2 regions of the Streptomyces tatrensis genome follow, and region 1 is predicted to be linked to the other one. Evidence: riboswitches for the same ligand, from Rfam matches in the RefSeq annotation. Region 1 holds a riboswitch; the other holds the start of a gene.
The links. A riboswitch is a leader RNA that binds a small molecule or an ion and turns the genes downstream of it on or off. The one in region 1 is predicted to bind glycine.
Positions count from the first base shown of each region.

Region 2: it holds a riboswitch for glycine, as region 1 does, so the genes downstream of both, gcvT (glycine cleavage system aminomethyltransferase GcvT) here and gcvP (aminomethyl-transferring glycine dehydrogenase) in region 1, are expected to answer to the same signal.

Region 1 covers NZ_JBMDLB010000011.1:1,761,812-1,769,528, reverse strand. Annotated here, with positions in the region: gene ACODT5_RS23710 (FHA domain-containing protein) at 46-585, shown strand; gene ftsR (transcriptional regulator FtsR) at 605-1,378, shown strand; gene ACODT5_RS23700 (bifunctional nuclease family protein) at 1,498-1,971, shown strand; gene ACODT5_RS23695 (MerR family transcriptional regulator) at 2,152-2,808, shown strand; gene ACODT5_RS23690 (DNA polymerase IV) at 2,923-4,674, shown strand; gene ACODT5_RS23685 (PRC-barrel domain-containing protein) at 5,248-5,613, opposite strand; glycine riboswitch at 5,733-5,831, shown strand; gene gcvP (aminomethyl-transferring glycine dehydrogenase) at 6,030-7,717, shown strand, end outside.
Region 2 covers NZ_JBMDLB010000011.1:6,615,798-6,623,514, reverse strand. Annotated here, with positions in the region: gene ACODT5_RS46150 (ABC transporter substrate-binding protein) at 1-336, opposite strand, end outside; gene ACODT5_RS46145 (ABC transporter permease) at 440-1,435, opposite strand; gene ACODT5_RS46140 (enhanced serine sensitivity protein SseB C-terminal domain-containing protein) at 1,873-2,613, opposite strand; gene ACODT5_RS46135 (enhanced serine sensitivity protein SseB) at 2,681-3,391, opposite strand; gene ACODT5_RS46130 (AAA family ATPase) at 3,582-4,292, opposite strand; glycine riboswitch at 4,495-4,598, shown strand; gene gcvT (glycine cleavage system aminomethyltransferase GcvT) at 4,783-5,898, shown strand; gene gcvH (glycine cleavage system protein GcvH) at 5,992-6,372, shown strand; gene glyA (serine hydroxymethyltransferase) at 6,387-7,643, shown strand.

The sequences.
Region 1 (7,717 bases):
GCCACCAATGCCTCCGCGGGGCAGCCGCGGCGCGAGGAGCCGTCCATGTCGGCCGAGCAGATTTGCAGCAGGTGCGGGCACCGCAGCGATGCGGCGAGCCGGTTCTGCTCCAACTGCGGGGCGCCGCTGCGGGCGGGTCTGACGCCGGAGCGTGCCTCGGAGACCACGTCCACCATCTCGATCTCGGGCCTGGAGGCCTACGAGGCCGAGGTGTCGGGACAGACGCACGTGTCGTCCTCGCTGTCCCCCGAGGCCCAGGCCGCGGTGGAAGCGCTGCCCCCGGGTTCCGCCCTGCTGATCGTGCGGCGCGGCCCCAACTCCGGCAGCCGGTTCCTTCTGGACGGTGAGCTGACGACGGCCGGCCGGCACCCGCAGAGCGACATCTTCCTGGACGACGTCACCGTCTCCCGGCGCCATGTCGAGTTCCGCAGGAGCCACGACGGTTTCACCGTCTCCGACGTCGGCAGCCTCAACGGCACGTACGTGAACCGTGAACCGATCGACTCCGTCGCCCTGCACAACGGCGACGAGGTGCAGATCGGCAAGTACCGGCTGGTCTTCTACGCGAGCCTGCGGGGGCACTGACCCTTCAAGGGAAGGTCCCATGCTGCGTATCCCGGCAGGCGGTGCCGCCAAGGGCGGCACCGCCACCGCCGCCTCCTCGGGCGTGCGGCTGGTGAGCATCGGAACGGTGCTCACGATGCTGCGTGACGAGTTCCCCGAAGTCACGATCTCGAAGATCCGTTTCCTGGAGGCGGAAGGGCTCGTCGAGCCCCGGCGCACACCTTCCGGATATCGCAAGTTCAGCACCGACGACGTGGAGCGTCTCGCCCACGTCCTGCGGCTCCAGCGCGACCACTACCTTCCGTTGAAGGTCATCCGCGAGCAGCTCGACGCGCTCGCACGGGGTGAGCAGATCCGTATCCCGGCGCCTACGGCGCACGGGGAGTCCGTCGACCCCGCGAGCCCCGTCGCCCTCTACGGCGAGGTGGGCCGGGAGCGGCCGACCGTGGCCCGGGTGGGCCGGGCCGAGCTGATCGCCGCCGCGGACGTGGACGAGGTCCAGCTAGTGGAGTGGGAGTCCTATGGGCTCATCGCGGAGGCGCCCGGCGGTGGTTTCGACGCCGAGGCCGTCACCGTGGCCCGTCTGGTGGCCGATCTCGGCCGATTCGGTCTGGAGCCGCGCCACCTGCGGGCGATGAAGGCCGCCGCCGACCGGGAGGCCGGTCTGGTGGAGCAGGTCGTCTCGCCGCTGCGCAGGCACCGCAATCCGCAGACCAGGGCCCATGCCGAGGCCACCATGAAGGAGCTCGCGGGGCTCTCCGTACGGCTGCACGAGGCGCTCGTACAAACTGCTCTCGGCGTGCGGCTGCACTGACGGCTGCACCGATCCGGAGGGGTTTTCGGGCCGACTTCGGGTGACTTCGCCGGGGCTTCGGGGCAGGCTTGGGGGAGCCCGACTACCCAAACCTGCCGGGCAGGTCCTAGGGTTGCTGTGTGAACGAGCTCGACGTTGTGGGTGTCCGGGTGGAAATGCCCTCGAACCAACCGATCGTGCTCCTGCGTGAAGTGGGAGGCGACCGGTACCTCCCCATCTGGATCGGACCAGGGGAGGCGACCGCCATTGCCTTCGCGCAGCAGGGGATGGCCCCTGCCCGGCCGCTGACGCACGACCTTTTCAAGGACGTGCTGGAAGCGATCGGCGAGGAGCTCACCGAAGTCCGCATCACGGATCTGCGGGAGGGCGTTTTCTACGCGGAGCTGGTCTTCGCCAGCGGAGTCGAGGTGAGCGCGCGGCCCTCCGACGCCATAGCGCTCGCCCTGCGGACCGGGACGCCGATCTACGGCAGCGACGGCGTGCTCGACGACGCCGGAATCGCGATCCCGGACGAGCAGGAGGACGAGGTGGAGAAGTTCCGCGAGTTCCTCGACCAGATCTCGCCAGAGGACTTCGGCACCGGCCCGCAGTGAGGCGCGGGTCGCGCCGTCCTCCCGGATATTTCAGCCCATTCGAGTAGCCTTTCCCCGCAATGGGGTACGGGAAACCACTCTCAGGGTGATTATCACTCGGCGTGCCGAGTGTGGCGATCGTTGACGCACCCCTGGTGACTGCCTACCTTCAAGGTGGCAGGTCAAGGACGGAGGGTCGGCGTGAGAGTCACGGGCGACGGTATGACCGGGGGCATCCCCGCACGGAGTGACGGTGGGCCGTACCCGCTGCACGGTGGTGCGGTGAACTCCGCGCGCCGTCAGCCGGAGCCCGCGCCGGTCGGTTCGGTGGGGCCGGTGGGGCCCCAGGGCGGCGAGTCCGCACCCGAGCAGGTCGGATACCGAGGGCCGACGGCGTGTGCCGCGGCCGGCATCACGTACCGGCAGCTCGACTACTGGGCACGGACCGGGCTGGTGGAGCCCACGGTGCGTCCCGCCTACGGGTCGGGGACGCAGCGCCTCTACAGCTTCCGGGACGTGGTCGTCCTCAAGATCGTGAAGCGCTTCCTGGACACCGGGGTGGCGCTGCAGAACATCCGCACCGCCGTGCAGCACCTGCGCGACCGGGGTTTCTCGGACCTGGAGCGGATGACGCTGATGAGCGACGGCGCCACCGTGTACGAGTGCACCTCGCCGGATCAGGTCGTCAGCCTGCTCCAGGGCGGCCAGGGCATCTTCGGCATCGCCGTGGGCGTGGTCTGGCGCGATGTCGAGAACGCGCTGTCGCAGCTGCACGGGGAGCGCGTGGACACGGGCGAGACGGTGGTCGGGCACAACCCGGCCGATGAGCTGGCCGCCCGGAGGAACCGGGCCGTCTGAGGCGGAGCGCGGGGGCGAAGGCGCGGGGGCTGGGGGGACGGGCCGGGTGGTCCGTCCGGCTCGCCTGGCTCGGGTGCGGGCCGATTGTCAGTGGTGTAGGGCAGCATCGGAGCTGTGAGAGCCGCGCCGACCATCCTGCACCTGGACATGGACGCCTTCTACGCCTCCGTGGAGCAGGCGTCGAAGCCGAGCCTGCGCGGCAAGGCCGTCATCGTCGGCGGGCTCGGGCCGCGCGGGGTCGTGGCCACCGCCTCCTACGAGGCCAGGCGGTTCGGTGTGCATTCGGCCATGCCGATGGCCCAGGCGCGGCGGCTCTGCCCGAACGGCGCGTGCCTGATTCCGCGCTTCAGCCTGTACCGCGAGGTCAGCGACACGGTCATGGCGATGCTCCGGGAGCTGTCCCCCCTCGTGGAGCCGCTGAGCCTGGACGAGGCCTTCGTGGACCTCGAGGCGGGCGGCGTCGCCTTCGACGCCCAGGCCGCGCGGGCCGTCGGCGAGCGGCTGAGGGCCGACATCACCGCCGCGACCGGGCTGAGCGGGTCGGTGGGGCTCGCGGGGTCCAAGATGCTCGCCAAGGTCGCCTCCGAGGAAGCCAAGCCGGCCGGGCTGCTGCTGATCGAGGTCGGCACGGAGCGGGCGCACCTCGCACCCATGTCGGTACGGACCCTGCCCGGGGTGGGGCCGGCCACGGGGGAGCACCTGCGGCGGGCCGGGATCACCACGGTGGGGGAGTTGGCGGAGGCCGGCGAGGACGAACTGGTCCGGATGGTGGGGCGCTCGCACGGGGTCGGGCTGTACCGGATGGCGTTCGGAGTGGACGAGCGGCCGGTGGTCGCCGAGCGCGACGCGAAGTCCGTATCGGTGGAGGACACCTTCGACGTGGACCTGCACGACCGGGTGCGGATCCGCAACGAGGTGCACCGGCTCTCCGACCGGTGCGTGGAGCGGCTGCGCGCGTCGGGGCACTCGGGGCGGACCATCGTGCTCAAGGTTCGGCGGTACGACTTCTCCACGCTGACCCGCTCAGAGACCCTGCGGGGGCCCACGGACGACCCCGCGGTGGTGCGGGAGGCGGCGGCGCGGCTGCTGGAGGCCGTGGACACCACGGGCGGGGTGCGGCTGCTGGGGGTGGGGGTGACGGGGCTGGCGGACTACACGCAGGAGGACCTCTTCGCCTTCGCCGACGCGATGGCTGCGCGGGCGGGTGTGGGGGGTGGCGCGGTGGCCTCCGGGGGCGAGGCGGTTGCCGTTGCCGCTGGGGCGGGGAGGCCGCTTGCCGACGCCGGTGGGGGGCCGGAGGCGCAGGTTCCGGCCTTGGGTGACGGTGCCGGGCAGGGGCTCCGGTCCGGGCAGGAAGAGAGTGCCGGGCAGGGCCGGGGTGGGGCCGCTGCCGCCGGGGTGGGGCTTGGCGGGGGCGCCGGGCAAGGTCAGGCTGCGTGGCAGGACCAGGGGCAGAGCCAGGGACAGGCCCAGGGGGCTGGGGTAGGGCAGCCTGAGGTTGCTGCGCAGGATCAGGTCAGCCAGGAGGGGCGGGGGGCCGGGCACGGGCAGGGCGAGGTCGCCGGGTCGGCACAGGGTGACCAGCAGGGGCAGGGGGCCGTGCAGGGGCTCGGGGGTGCGGGCGGTGCCGACGGTGTGGTTGAGCGGCGGTGGGCGGCCGGGAGCGATGTGCGTCATGCGGAGTACGGACCCGGGTGGGTGCAGGGCAGTGGGGTCGGGCGGGTGACCGTACGGTTCGAGCAGCCCGGATCCGAGCCGGGGCGGGTGCGGACGTTCCTGGTGGACGACCCCGAGCTGGAACCGTCTGATCCGATGCCGCTGGTCGGGGACCCGGCCGTGGGGGTCGGGGGCTCGACGGCTCTGTAGTGAGGCCGGCTGCGGGGTCTCGCCGGGTCGGGGTGTCCGGGTGTCCCGGGGGCTGTTAGCCGCTGCCGCTGCCGCTGCCGCTGCCGCTGCCGCTGCCGCTGCCGCTGCCGCTGCCGCCGAGGGGTTGGGGGTGTCCCCGTGTCGTCCCCGGCGCACGCCTCCAGCCGCTGCGCCCCGCAGCGAGAGCTCTGGGGCCAGGGCCGTGGGGGTCGGCAGCAGCCGCTGCCTGGTACTGGTGCCTGACGCAGGTCCCCGCTGCTTGGTGCCTGCTACCGATCCCGCCGGGTATCACCGGGGGCCGCGTGCACGCACGCTGTTGGGGCCGCCTGGACCGTGGGAGGTGTTGAGTACCCGCTACCCGCTACCCGCTGCCCGCTACCTGCCGGGCCCCCCGGGGTGCCCGCTGCCCGGTGTGCGTCGTCGGGTGACGGTGGCCGTGGGGGCGGCTGGGGCGTGCTGTCTGCGGGCTGGGGGCCGTTGCCGGGGCCCCTGGATGGTGTGGGGGAGTTTTTCGATGGGCGGGGGAGGCGTGGCCCGCTGCCCCGGTTGGGTGGTGGGCAGCGGGTGTGGGGGTCAGGGGGAGTCGGGGGATTTGTGGCCGAAGTCGTGCTGGAAGTCGGACGGGAGGGCCAGGTCCAGGCCGTAGTGGTGGTAGAGCTGCAGCTCCTGTTCGGGGGAGAGGTGGCGGCCGACTCCGAAGTCGGGAGCGTCCTTGATGAGGGAGCGCTCGAAGGGCACGCGCAGGGTGTCGCCCACCATCTCGCTGGGCTCCAGCGGGACGAAGGCGTCCCGGCTGAAGAGTCCGGTGCGTACGGCGGCCCATTCCGGGACGCCCGTGGCGTCGTCGAGGTAGACCTCGTCGACGGTGCCGATCTTGGTGCCATTGCGGTCGAACGCCTTGCGGCCGATCAGGCTGCGGGGATCGATGTCGGTCTGCACGGTCCGGTCCCTCCATTTGGGCGCAACTCCTCCGTAAGCACTACAAAAGTGCATTTCTGGAGAGGGGGCCACTCGAGGGAGGTGCCCAGATCCTCGCTGGTAGGCTGGGTGACGGCTGTTGACCCTGTGCGGGAGAGTCCTCCGAGTGAGTGAGACGGAGGCGCCGAAGGAGCAAATCCTCCCCGGAATCTCTCAGGCATACGTACCGCACGTGGTGAGGCCACTCTGGAAAGCAGGTGTGGGTACCGGGCGCGCAGTGCCGGTCCCTCTCCTCACCGACGGTGAAAGCCGGATCTCGTGGGCGATCCCCGCGCGGCCCGGTGAAGCTCTCAGGTTGTGATGACAGAGGGGGAGGCCGTCCGGGTGCCCGCGCCGTGGTGCCCCTCGCAGGTCGTACGACCAGGAGGCCTCCGTACATGACCGCCAACCGCATTTCGCTCTCCCAGCTGGAGCGAGGCATCCCCTTCGAGCAGCGCCACATCGGCCCGGATGCCGAGGCGCAGGCGAAGATGCTCGCTCAGGTGGGCTACGGCTCCCTCGACGAGCTCACCGCCGCCGCGGTGCCGGATGTGATCAAGACCACTGCCGCGCTGAACCTGCCCGAGGCGCGGACCGAGGCCGAGGTGCTCGCCGAGCTGCGTCAGCTCGCCGACCGCAACCAGGTCCTCTCGTCCATGATCGGGCTGGGCTACTACGGCACCTTCACGCCGCCGGTGATCCTGCGCAACGTCATGGAGAACCCGTCCTGGTACACGGCGTACACGCCCTACCAGCCGGAGATCTCCCAGGGCCGCCTCGAGGCCCTGCTGAACTTCCAGACCGTCGTCGCCGAGCTGACCGGCCTGCCGACCTCCGGTGCCTCCCTGCTCGACGAGGGCACGGCGGCCGCCGAGGCCATGACCCTGGCCCGCCGGGTGGGCAAGGCCAAGGGCAACGTCTTCCTCATCGACGCCGACGCGCTGCCGCAGACCATCGCGGTGATCCAGACCCGTGCCGAGCCGATCGGCATCGAGGTCGTCGTCGCCGATCTGAGCGAGGGGATTCCGGCCGAGATCGCCGAGCGCGGCGTCTACGGCGTGCTGCTCCAGTACCCGGGTGCCTCCGGCGCCGTGCGGGAGATCAAGCCGGTCATCGAGCAGGCGCACGCGCTCGGCGCGATCGTCGCCGTCTCCGCGGACCTGCTCGCCCTGACCCTGCTGACCTCCCCGGGCGAGCTGGGCGCGGACATCGCGGTCGGCACCACTCAGCGCTTCGGCGTCCCGATGGGCTTCGGCGGACCGCACGCCGGCTACATGGCCGTCCAGGCCAAGCACGCCCGCTCGCTGCCCGGCCGCCTCGTCGGCGTGTCCGTGGACGCGGACGGCAACAAGGCCTACCGCCTGGCGCTGCAGACCCGCGAGCAGCACATCCGCCGCGAGAAGGCCACCAGCAACATCTGCACCGCGCAGGTGCTCCTCGCCGTCATGGCCGGCATGTACGCCGTCTACCACGGCCCGGACGGGCTGCGGACGATCGCCCGCCGCACCCACCGCTACGCCGCCCTGCTCGCCGCAGGTCTGACGGCCGGCGGGGTCGAGGTCGTGCACGGCGCCTACTTCGACACCATCACCGCGCGGGTCCCGGGCCGGGCCGCCGAGGTCGTCGCCGCGGCCCGCGAGGGTGGCGTCAACCTCTTCCAGGTCGATGCCGACCTCGTCTCGATGTCCTGTGACGAGACGACCCTGCGCGCCACCGTCGAAGCCGTCTGGACCGCCTTCGGTGTCACGGCGAGCGTCGAGGCGCTGGACGAGAGCACCGCCGACGCGCTGCCCGAGGGCCTGCTGCGCTCGGACGCGTACCTGACCCACCCGGTCTTCCACCAGCACCGGTCCGAGACGGCGATGCTGCGCTACCTGCGCAAGCTCTCGGACAAGGACTACGCGCTGGACCGCGGCATGATCCCGCTGGGCTCCTGCACCATGAAGCTCAACGCGACCACCGAAATGGAGTCGGTCACCTGGCCGGAATTCGGCCAGGTGCACCCGTTCGCCCCGGTCGAGCAGGCCGAGGGGTACCTCACGCTCATCACCGAGCTGGAGGAACGTCTCTGCGAGGTCACCGGCTA
Region 2 (7,717 bases), 4.9 Mb from region 1:
GGGGACGAGCTCGGTGCTCTTGCTGCCCGGCTCCGCCTTGAAGCTGACGAGCTGGCGGGTGTAGTAGCGGGAGAAGTCCCACATGAAGCCGTAGTAACCGCGCTGCGGGTCCCACGAGTCGGCTTCCTGCGTGCCGACGAACTTCAGCTCGCCGCCCGGCTTGGTGGACGCGTTGGCGACCTTGCCGATGGCGGCGTTGAAGCCGCCCGCCGCTGCCGGCTTCTCGTCCTTGGTCTTGCCGTCGTCGCCGCCACAGGCGGTCGCGGACAGCATCGTCGCGAGCACGACGGCCGTGCCGGCGACGAGCCTGCGCTTGGACATGCGATGGGTAGTCACGATGCTCGCAACCCTCCGTTGTGATTCCGGTACGAAGCCGGGTTCCGGTGTGCCCTGCGGTTCTGACCTACGGGGTGCCCTGCGGGATGACCTGCGGGGACGGCTAGCGGGAGCCCTTCGGGTCGAGTGCGTCGCGGACGCCGTCGCCGAAGAGGTTGAAGGCCAGCACGGTGATGAAGATCGCCATGCCGGGGAAGATCATGAAGAGCGGGTCGTCCTCATAGGTCCGCACGGCCGTCGAGAGGGTCTCGCCCCAGGACGGTGTGGGCGGCTTGACGCCGACACCCAGGAAGCTGAGCGCGGCCTCGGTCAGCACGTTGGTGGGGATCATCAGCGTCGCGTAGACGGTGATCGGTGCGACCAGGTTCGGGAGCAGCTCGCGGAAGAGGATGTACATCCGGCCCGCGCCCAGGCTCCGCGCCGCTTCGACGTACTCCCGCTCGCGCAGCGACAGGGTCTGTCCGCGGACGATGCGGCCGATGTAGGGCCAGCCGAAGAAGCCGATCACCAGGACCAGTACGGCGATCCGCAGGCCCGATCCCTCGAAGCCCCAGAGCTTGGCCGGGACGACCGAGACCAGCGCGATGATGAAGAGCAGCTGCGGGAAGGCGAGCAGCAGGTCCATGACCCGGCTGATGGCCGCGTCGACCCAGCCGCCGAAGTAGCCGGCGACGATGCCGAAGAAGGTGCCCAGCGAGACCGCCACGAAGGCGGACAGGAAGGCGACCAGCAGCGAGATGCGCGCGCCGTAGACGATGCGGCTGAACACGTCGCGGCCGTTGACCGGCTCGATGCCCAGCAGGAAGTCGCTGCTCATGCCGCCGTAGTCGCCTGCCGGCAGGCCCAGCAGCGGGTCCAGCAGGTCTTCGTGCAGTTCCTCCGGGGGGTGGCCGAACGCGCTGACGATCAGCGGCGCGAAGAGCGCGACGAGGATCAGCAGGAGCACGACGAAACCGCCGGCCAGCGCGACCTTGTCGCGCTTGAGCCGCATCCAGGCGATGCGGCCGGGAGAACGGCCTTCGATGGCCTTGGCGGGGACGTCGGCTACGGACACGGGTGCGGGTGTCTCCGCGCTCATGTCGTGCAGTGGTGCCGTCATCGTGGTGGGGACCCCTCTCGGCCGACGGGTGGGCCGGCCCATGCCCGCCGCTGTGGCGGCGTTGGTGCGGAGTGGCGCTCGGAGTGCGAGGTAGCTGGTGCGCGAATTTCCTGCGGCGGGACAGTCCTTGGAGGACTGACCCGCTCTTGGGTGGGGAGTCTTCATCGGGCGCTCGATCAGCCGCCAGACCCGCAGGTGAATGGATGCGCAACCGTGATCTGAGGGTCGAGTTCCCGTTATCCGGACTTCACTGTCGTCTCAGCGGAGCAAGACATCCCGTTCGGCAGGAAATCGGACATGGCGCCCAACTCGGCCTACGAGCATGCCTATTGGGCGTACATCAACGTCGAAATCAGGACAACGCAAAGGCCGCACGGAACGACTGTTCCGTGCGGCCTCGGGCGTCTTGGCCCCAATGTCTCAACGAGCGGGACGTCTCAGTAGGCGGGCGCCTGTCCCTCGCGGTCGTAGAAGGGACGGGTCCGCGCGCGCAGCCACATCGCCACCGGATCGTGTTCGTCCGCGAGCGCGACCGTGCACACGGGCACCCCCTCGGGGACCGCTCCGACCGACTGGCGCATCATCTCCCGTACGGACTCCAGCGCGTGCGCGGAGGCGTCGTACAGGTCGAGCCCGACGGCGAGGTACGGGGACCCCAGCGCGGGCTGCACCCAGGCGCGGCGCAGCGAGCGGACGGCGGGCGTGCGGTGCGCGTGCTGCGTGAGCAGCCCGTAGAACTGCGGCAGCTCGATGGCGGGCTCGGACAGCCGCAGCGGGCCGGCCGGCATCCGGTCCAGCCCGGTGGCGATCCGGCGCAGGTCGGCCCAGGGAATGCCGACGCCGCCGCCCTGGGCGTGCGGATTGAGCCACAGCCCCCAGCGGTCGGGGTAGAGGGCGCGGGCGATGTCCCGGCCGGTGACCACCTCGTACCCGCGGTTCCAGCCGCTGGCGGCCAGCTCCTGCGGGGAGGTCACGCAGGGCGCGTACCCGAGGCCCTCGACCTCCATGCCGCCGTACTGGGCCTCCGGGGAGCCGGGCTGCCCCTGCCAGAGGAGCATCCACAGCCGTCCCTCGGCCAGGGCGTGCAGGAGGGACTCGTAGCTCTCGTAGCGCCCGGGAGTCACCTGGCGCAGCATGTGCTCGACCTGCCCGACCGCGGCCGTGCCTGACGCACTCACCCGGTACCCCTCTTCGTCTGTTCGTCCGCCCGTCGTCCACGCGTGTCGGCCACCAGCTTAAGCGTCACTACGGCAGGTAGAAGGGGCGTACGCGCGTGGTGATGAAGTCCACGACCGGGTCTTCGGCGGCGTCGAGCAGGATCAACTGCACCGGCCAGGCCGGTGGTACGCGGGTCAGGGCGCGGCCCAGCGCCTCCATCGGGGCGTTTCGCATGCCGGGCTCCCATCCCACCAGATGGACTCCGATGTAGAGCTCCGGCGAGCCGCCCTCCACGCTGGCGAGGCAGCGGTGCGCGGAGGCGACGACTCCGGTGGCCCGGAACTCCTCCGCGGCGGCGGTCAGGAACTCGACCGGGTCCTCCTGCCAGTCGGGCTCGAAGAGCCGGACCCGGCCGCCGGTGGCGGGGCCGTCGAGCGGGCCGCCGCCGGTGCGGCAGAGCTCCGCGACGGCGGGCGGGGGCAGGGGCACGCCGACGGAGCCCTCGGGGTTCACCGCGAGGCCGAGCTGCGGGGGCAGGCCGCGGGCGAAGTCCACGGCGGGGGCGACGGCGAAGTCCATGGCGGGTCCGGCGCAGGCGCGGAACTGCTCCTCGGAGCTGTAGACGGGCACGTACGCGGCGCCGTCGATCTCCATGGTGGGCAGGCTCAGGCTGTTCACCCCGCCGGGCAGCGGGATCCACAGGTGGCTGCGCCCGAGGACCTCGAGGATGCGCCCCCCGGCGCCCTCCTGTCCGAGCGCCGCCCCGAGCACCTGCTCCAGCTCGTTACCCGGCCACATGTACGTCTCCGCTCGCTTGCCCTTGGTCTCGCCCAGAGATTAACGGGCGCCTGCGACACCCCGGCCGGGGGCCGCCCGTGACGGAACCACCCGCGCGCCGCATCCGCCCGTGCCCGATCCGCCCCCGCCGGGGCCGCTCGAGCCGGCACCCCCTCGCGCCGGCCGCCGCCCGAGCCGGCCGAAGCCGCCGCTAGTGGAAGCCGATCGACGTCAGCCGGGACGCCGCCGGGCGGTCCAGCAGGGTCACCGACGCGCAGCCGGCCGGCGGGTGGCCCGCCTCGGCCTCGCGCAGCAGCCGGGCCACCGCGCCCCGGTGCCGGGCGAAGGCGTACGCCGACACGCCCCGGCCCCGCGCCGCCTGCCCGGCCCGGGCCTCCTGCGCAGTGGTGTCCAGCAGCACCATGTGCAGCGCGCGGCCGCGCCGCCGGGCCGCGGAAGCCAGCAGCGCCCGTACCCAGCTCTGCGTGCCGCAGTCGTGGACGACGGCCGGGGCCCCGGAGCGGAGCACCCGCCACAGGCCCCAGTAGTGCGCGATCCGGACCGCCGGCCGGTACACCGCGTAGGGCAGGGCGGCCGGCATCCGGCGCTCCCAGCGCTCGCGGGCGTCCTGGGAGTCGATCCCGCCGCCCTCCGCGGCCCGCTTGATCAGGGTGGTCTTGCCGCCTCCGGGCAGTCCGGAGACCACCACGACGTCCCCCTCGGCGAAGCGGAGCCGCCGCGGGCCCTCGGCGCCGCGCAGGTCCCGTACCGCTCCGGGCTCGCCCGCCGTCCCGCCCGTCGTCCCGCCGGCCGCGGGATCCCGTACGAGACCGCGCTGCGACGGCACCGACGGCACCCCGGCCACCGCTCCCTCGACGGTGCCGGTGCTGCTCGTCGCCGCCAGTACTCCGAATCTCCGCACAGTGCTCGCCTCCCCCGCGACGGGTCGCCTGGACCCGGTCCCTCTGAGTGTAAAGAGACGGCAATCCGGTGCCTCCGGTTCCGCTCCGGTTCTGCTCCCGGTCCGCTCCGGGACCGCTCGGCTTGCGGACCCCCTCCCCCATTCAGCCGCACGCCGTGCAATGATGTGCGCCATCTGGACACCTAACTGCATACCGGCCGCTTGAATCCGCGCGGGAGAGTCCCGGCACGCCGCAAGGCGGTGCCCGGGCGCCGAAGGAGCAAGTACCTCCCTTGAATCTCTCAGGCCCCGTACCGCGTGGATGAGGCAGATCTGAAAAGCGAGCCGCGCCACCGCCCGTCAGGGCGCCGGCGACGGCTCCACCCAAGGTGCAAGTCGATGACCTTCCCCTGGAAGCGGGGAACTCTCGGCGAACCTCTCAGGTTCCGATGACAGATGGGGAGGAACTCCTCCTCGTCATGTCATGCCCTGGGACCCGGGAGCCACACCCATGAGCACTGCCCCCCGCCTGACCGCCCTCGATGCGCTGCACCGTCTCCTCGGTGCGACCATGACCGATTTCGCGGGCTGGGACATGCCCCTGCGGTACGGCAGCGAGCGCGACGAGCACAACGCCGTCCGCACCACGGCCGGCCTCTTCGACCTCTCCCACATGGGCGAGATCACCCTGACCGGCCCCGAGGCCGTCAAGGTCCTGGACTACGCGCTGGTCGGCAACATCTCCACCGTCGGCGTCGGCCGCGCCCGCTACACGCACATCTGCCAGGAAGACGGCGGCATCCTCGACGACCTGATCGTCTACCGCCTGGGCGAGACCGAGTACATGGTCGTCGCCAACGCCTCCAACGCCCAGGTCGTCCTGGACGCGATCACCGAGCGCGCCGCCGGCTTCGACGCCGAGGTCCGCGACGACCGCGACGCGTACGCGCTGCTCGCGGTGCAGGGTCCGGAGTCCCCCGGCATCCTCGCCTCGCTCACCGACGCCGACCTGGACAGGCTGAAGTACTACGCCGGCCTGCCCGGCACGGTCGCCGGGGTGCCCGCGCTGATCGCCCGTACCGGCTACACCGGCGAGGACGGCTTCGAGCTGTTCGTCTCGCCCGAGCACGCCGTGGAGCTGTGGCAGGCGCTGACCAAGGCGGGCGAGGGCGTCGGCCTGGTCCCGGCCGGCCTGTCCTGCCGCGACACCCTGCGCCTGGAAGCGGGCATGCCGCTGTACGGGCACGAGCTGACCACCTCCCTCACCCCGTTCGACGCGGGGCTGGGCCGGGTCGTGAAGTTCGAGAAGGAGGGCGACTTCGTCGGCCGCGCCGCCCTGGAGGCCGCCGCCGAGCGCGCCGCCTCCAAGGCGCCGCGCAAGCTGGTCGGCCTGATCGCCGAGGGCCGCCGCGTTCCGCGCGCCGGCTTCTCCGTGACCTTCGACGGCCAGGTCGTCGGCGAGGTCACCTCGGGCGCCCCGTCCCCGACGCTGGGCAAGCCGATCGCGATGGCCTATGTCGACGCGGCGCACGCCGCGCCCGGCACCTCCGGCGTCGGCGTGGACATTCGCGGTACGCATGAGGCGTACGAGGTCGTGGCCCTGCCGTTCTACAAGCGGCAGAAGTAACCCCGTACCGCACGTCACCGCACTACGGCGCCCCTGCGCCGTCCGCAGGACCTCCGTTCGTATCCACTCCCCCGCATCCAGGAGAATCAGGTCATGAGCAACCCCCAGCAGCTGCGTTACAGCAAGGAGCACGAGTGGCTGTCGGTCGCCGAGGACGGCGTCTCGACGGTCGGCATCACGGAGTTCGCGGCCAACGCGCTCGGTGATGTCGTCTACGCCCAGCTTCCCGAGGTGGGCGACACGGTGACCGCGGGCGAGACCTGCGGCGAGCTGGAGTCGACCAAGTCGGTCAGCGACCTGTACTCCCCCGTCACCGGCGAGATCGTCGAGTCCAACCAGGACGTCATCGACGACCCGGCCCTGGTGAACTCGGCCCCGTTCGAGGGTGGCTGGCTCTTCAAGGTGCGCGTCACGGAGGAGCCGGCCGACCTGCTCTCCGTCGACGAGTACGCCAAGCTCACCTCCGGCAACTGACCCAGGGAACCCTGATGTCTGTACTGAACACTCCCCTCCACGAGCTCGACCCGGACGTCGCCGCCGCCGTCGACGCCGAACTCGTGCGCCAGCAGTCCACCCTGGAAATGATCGCGTCGGAGAACTTCGCTCCGGTCGCCGTCATGGAGGCCCAGGGCTCGGTCCTGACCAACAAGTACGCCGAGGGCTACCCCGGCCGCCGCTACTACGGCGGCTGTGAGCACGTCGACGTGGTCGAGCAGATCGCGATCGACCGCATCAAGGCGCTCTTCGGCGCCGAGGCCGCGAACGTACAGCCCCACTCGGGCGCGCAGGCCAACGCGGCCGCGATGTTCGCGCTGATCAAGCCGGGCGACACGATCATGGGCCTGAACCTGGCCCACGGCGGTCACCTGACCCACGGCATGAAGATCAACTTCTCCGGCAAGCTCTACAACGTGGTCCCGTACCACGTCGACGAGACCGGCGAGGTCGACATGGCCGAGGTCGAGCGCCTCGCCAAGGAGTCCAAGCCGCAGCTGATCGTCGCGGGCTGGTCCGCCTACCCGCGCCAGCTGGACTTCGCCGCCTTCCGCCGCATCGCGGACGAGGTCGGCGCGTACCTGATGGTCGACATGGCGCACTTCGCCGGCCTGGTCGCCGCGGGTCTGCACCCGAACCCGGTGCCGCACGCCCACGTCGTGACCACCACCACGCACAAGACCCTCGGCGGTCCGCGCGGCGGTGTCATCCTGTCGACGCAGGAGCTGGCCAAGAAGATCAACTCCGCGGTCTTCCCGGGTCAGCAGGGCGGCCCGCTGGAGCACGTGATCGCGGCCAAGGCGGTCTCCTTCCTCGTGGCGGCCTCGCCCGAGTTCAAGGAGCGCCAGGAGCGCACCCTGGAGGGTGCGAAGATCCTCGCCGCCCGCCTGGTCCAGGACGACGTCAAGGCCGTGGGCGTGGACGTCCTCACCGGCGGCACCGACGTGCACCTGGTCCTGGTCGACCTGCGCAACTCCGAGCTGGACGGTCAGCAGGCCGAGGACCGCCTCCACGAGGTCGGCATCACGGTCAACCGCAACGCCATCCCGAACGACCCGCGGCCGCCGATGGTCACCTCGGGTCTGCGGATCGGTACGCCGGCGCTGGCCACCCGCGGTTTCGACGCCGAGGCCTTCACCGAGGTCGCCGAGATCATCGCGCAGGCGCTGAAGCCCGCCTACGACGCGGAGGACCTGAAGGCGCGCGTCTCGGCGCTCGCCGCGAAGTTCCCGCTGTACCCGACGCTCTAGGCGCCGGCCTGAGAGGGCCCGGCCTTGTTGTGCACAGGGCCGGGCCCCTTTCATGACCAAAGCCCCAGGCGGAT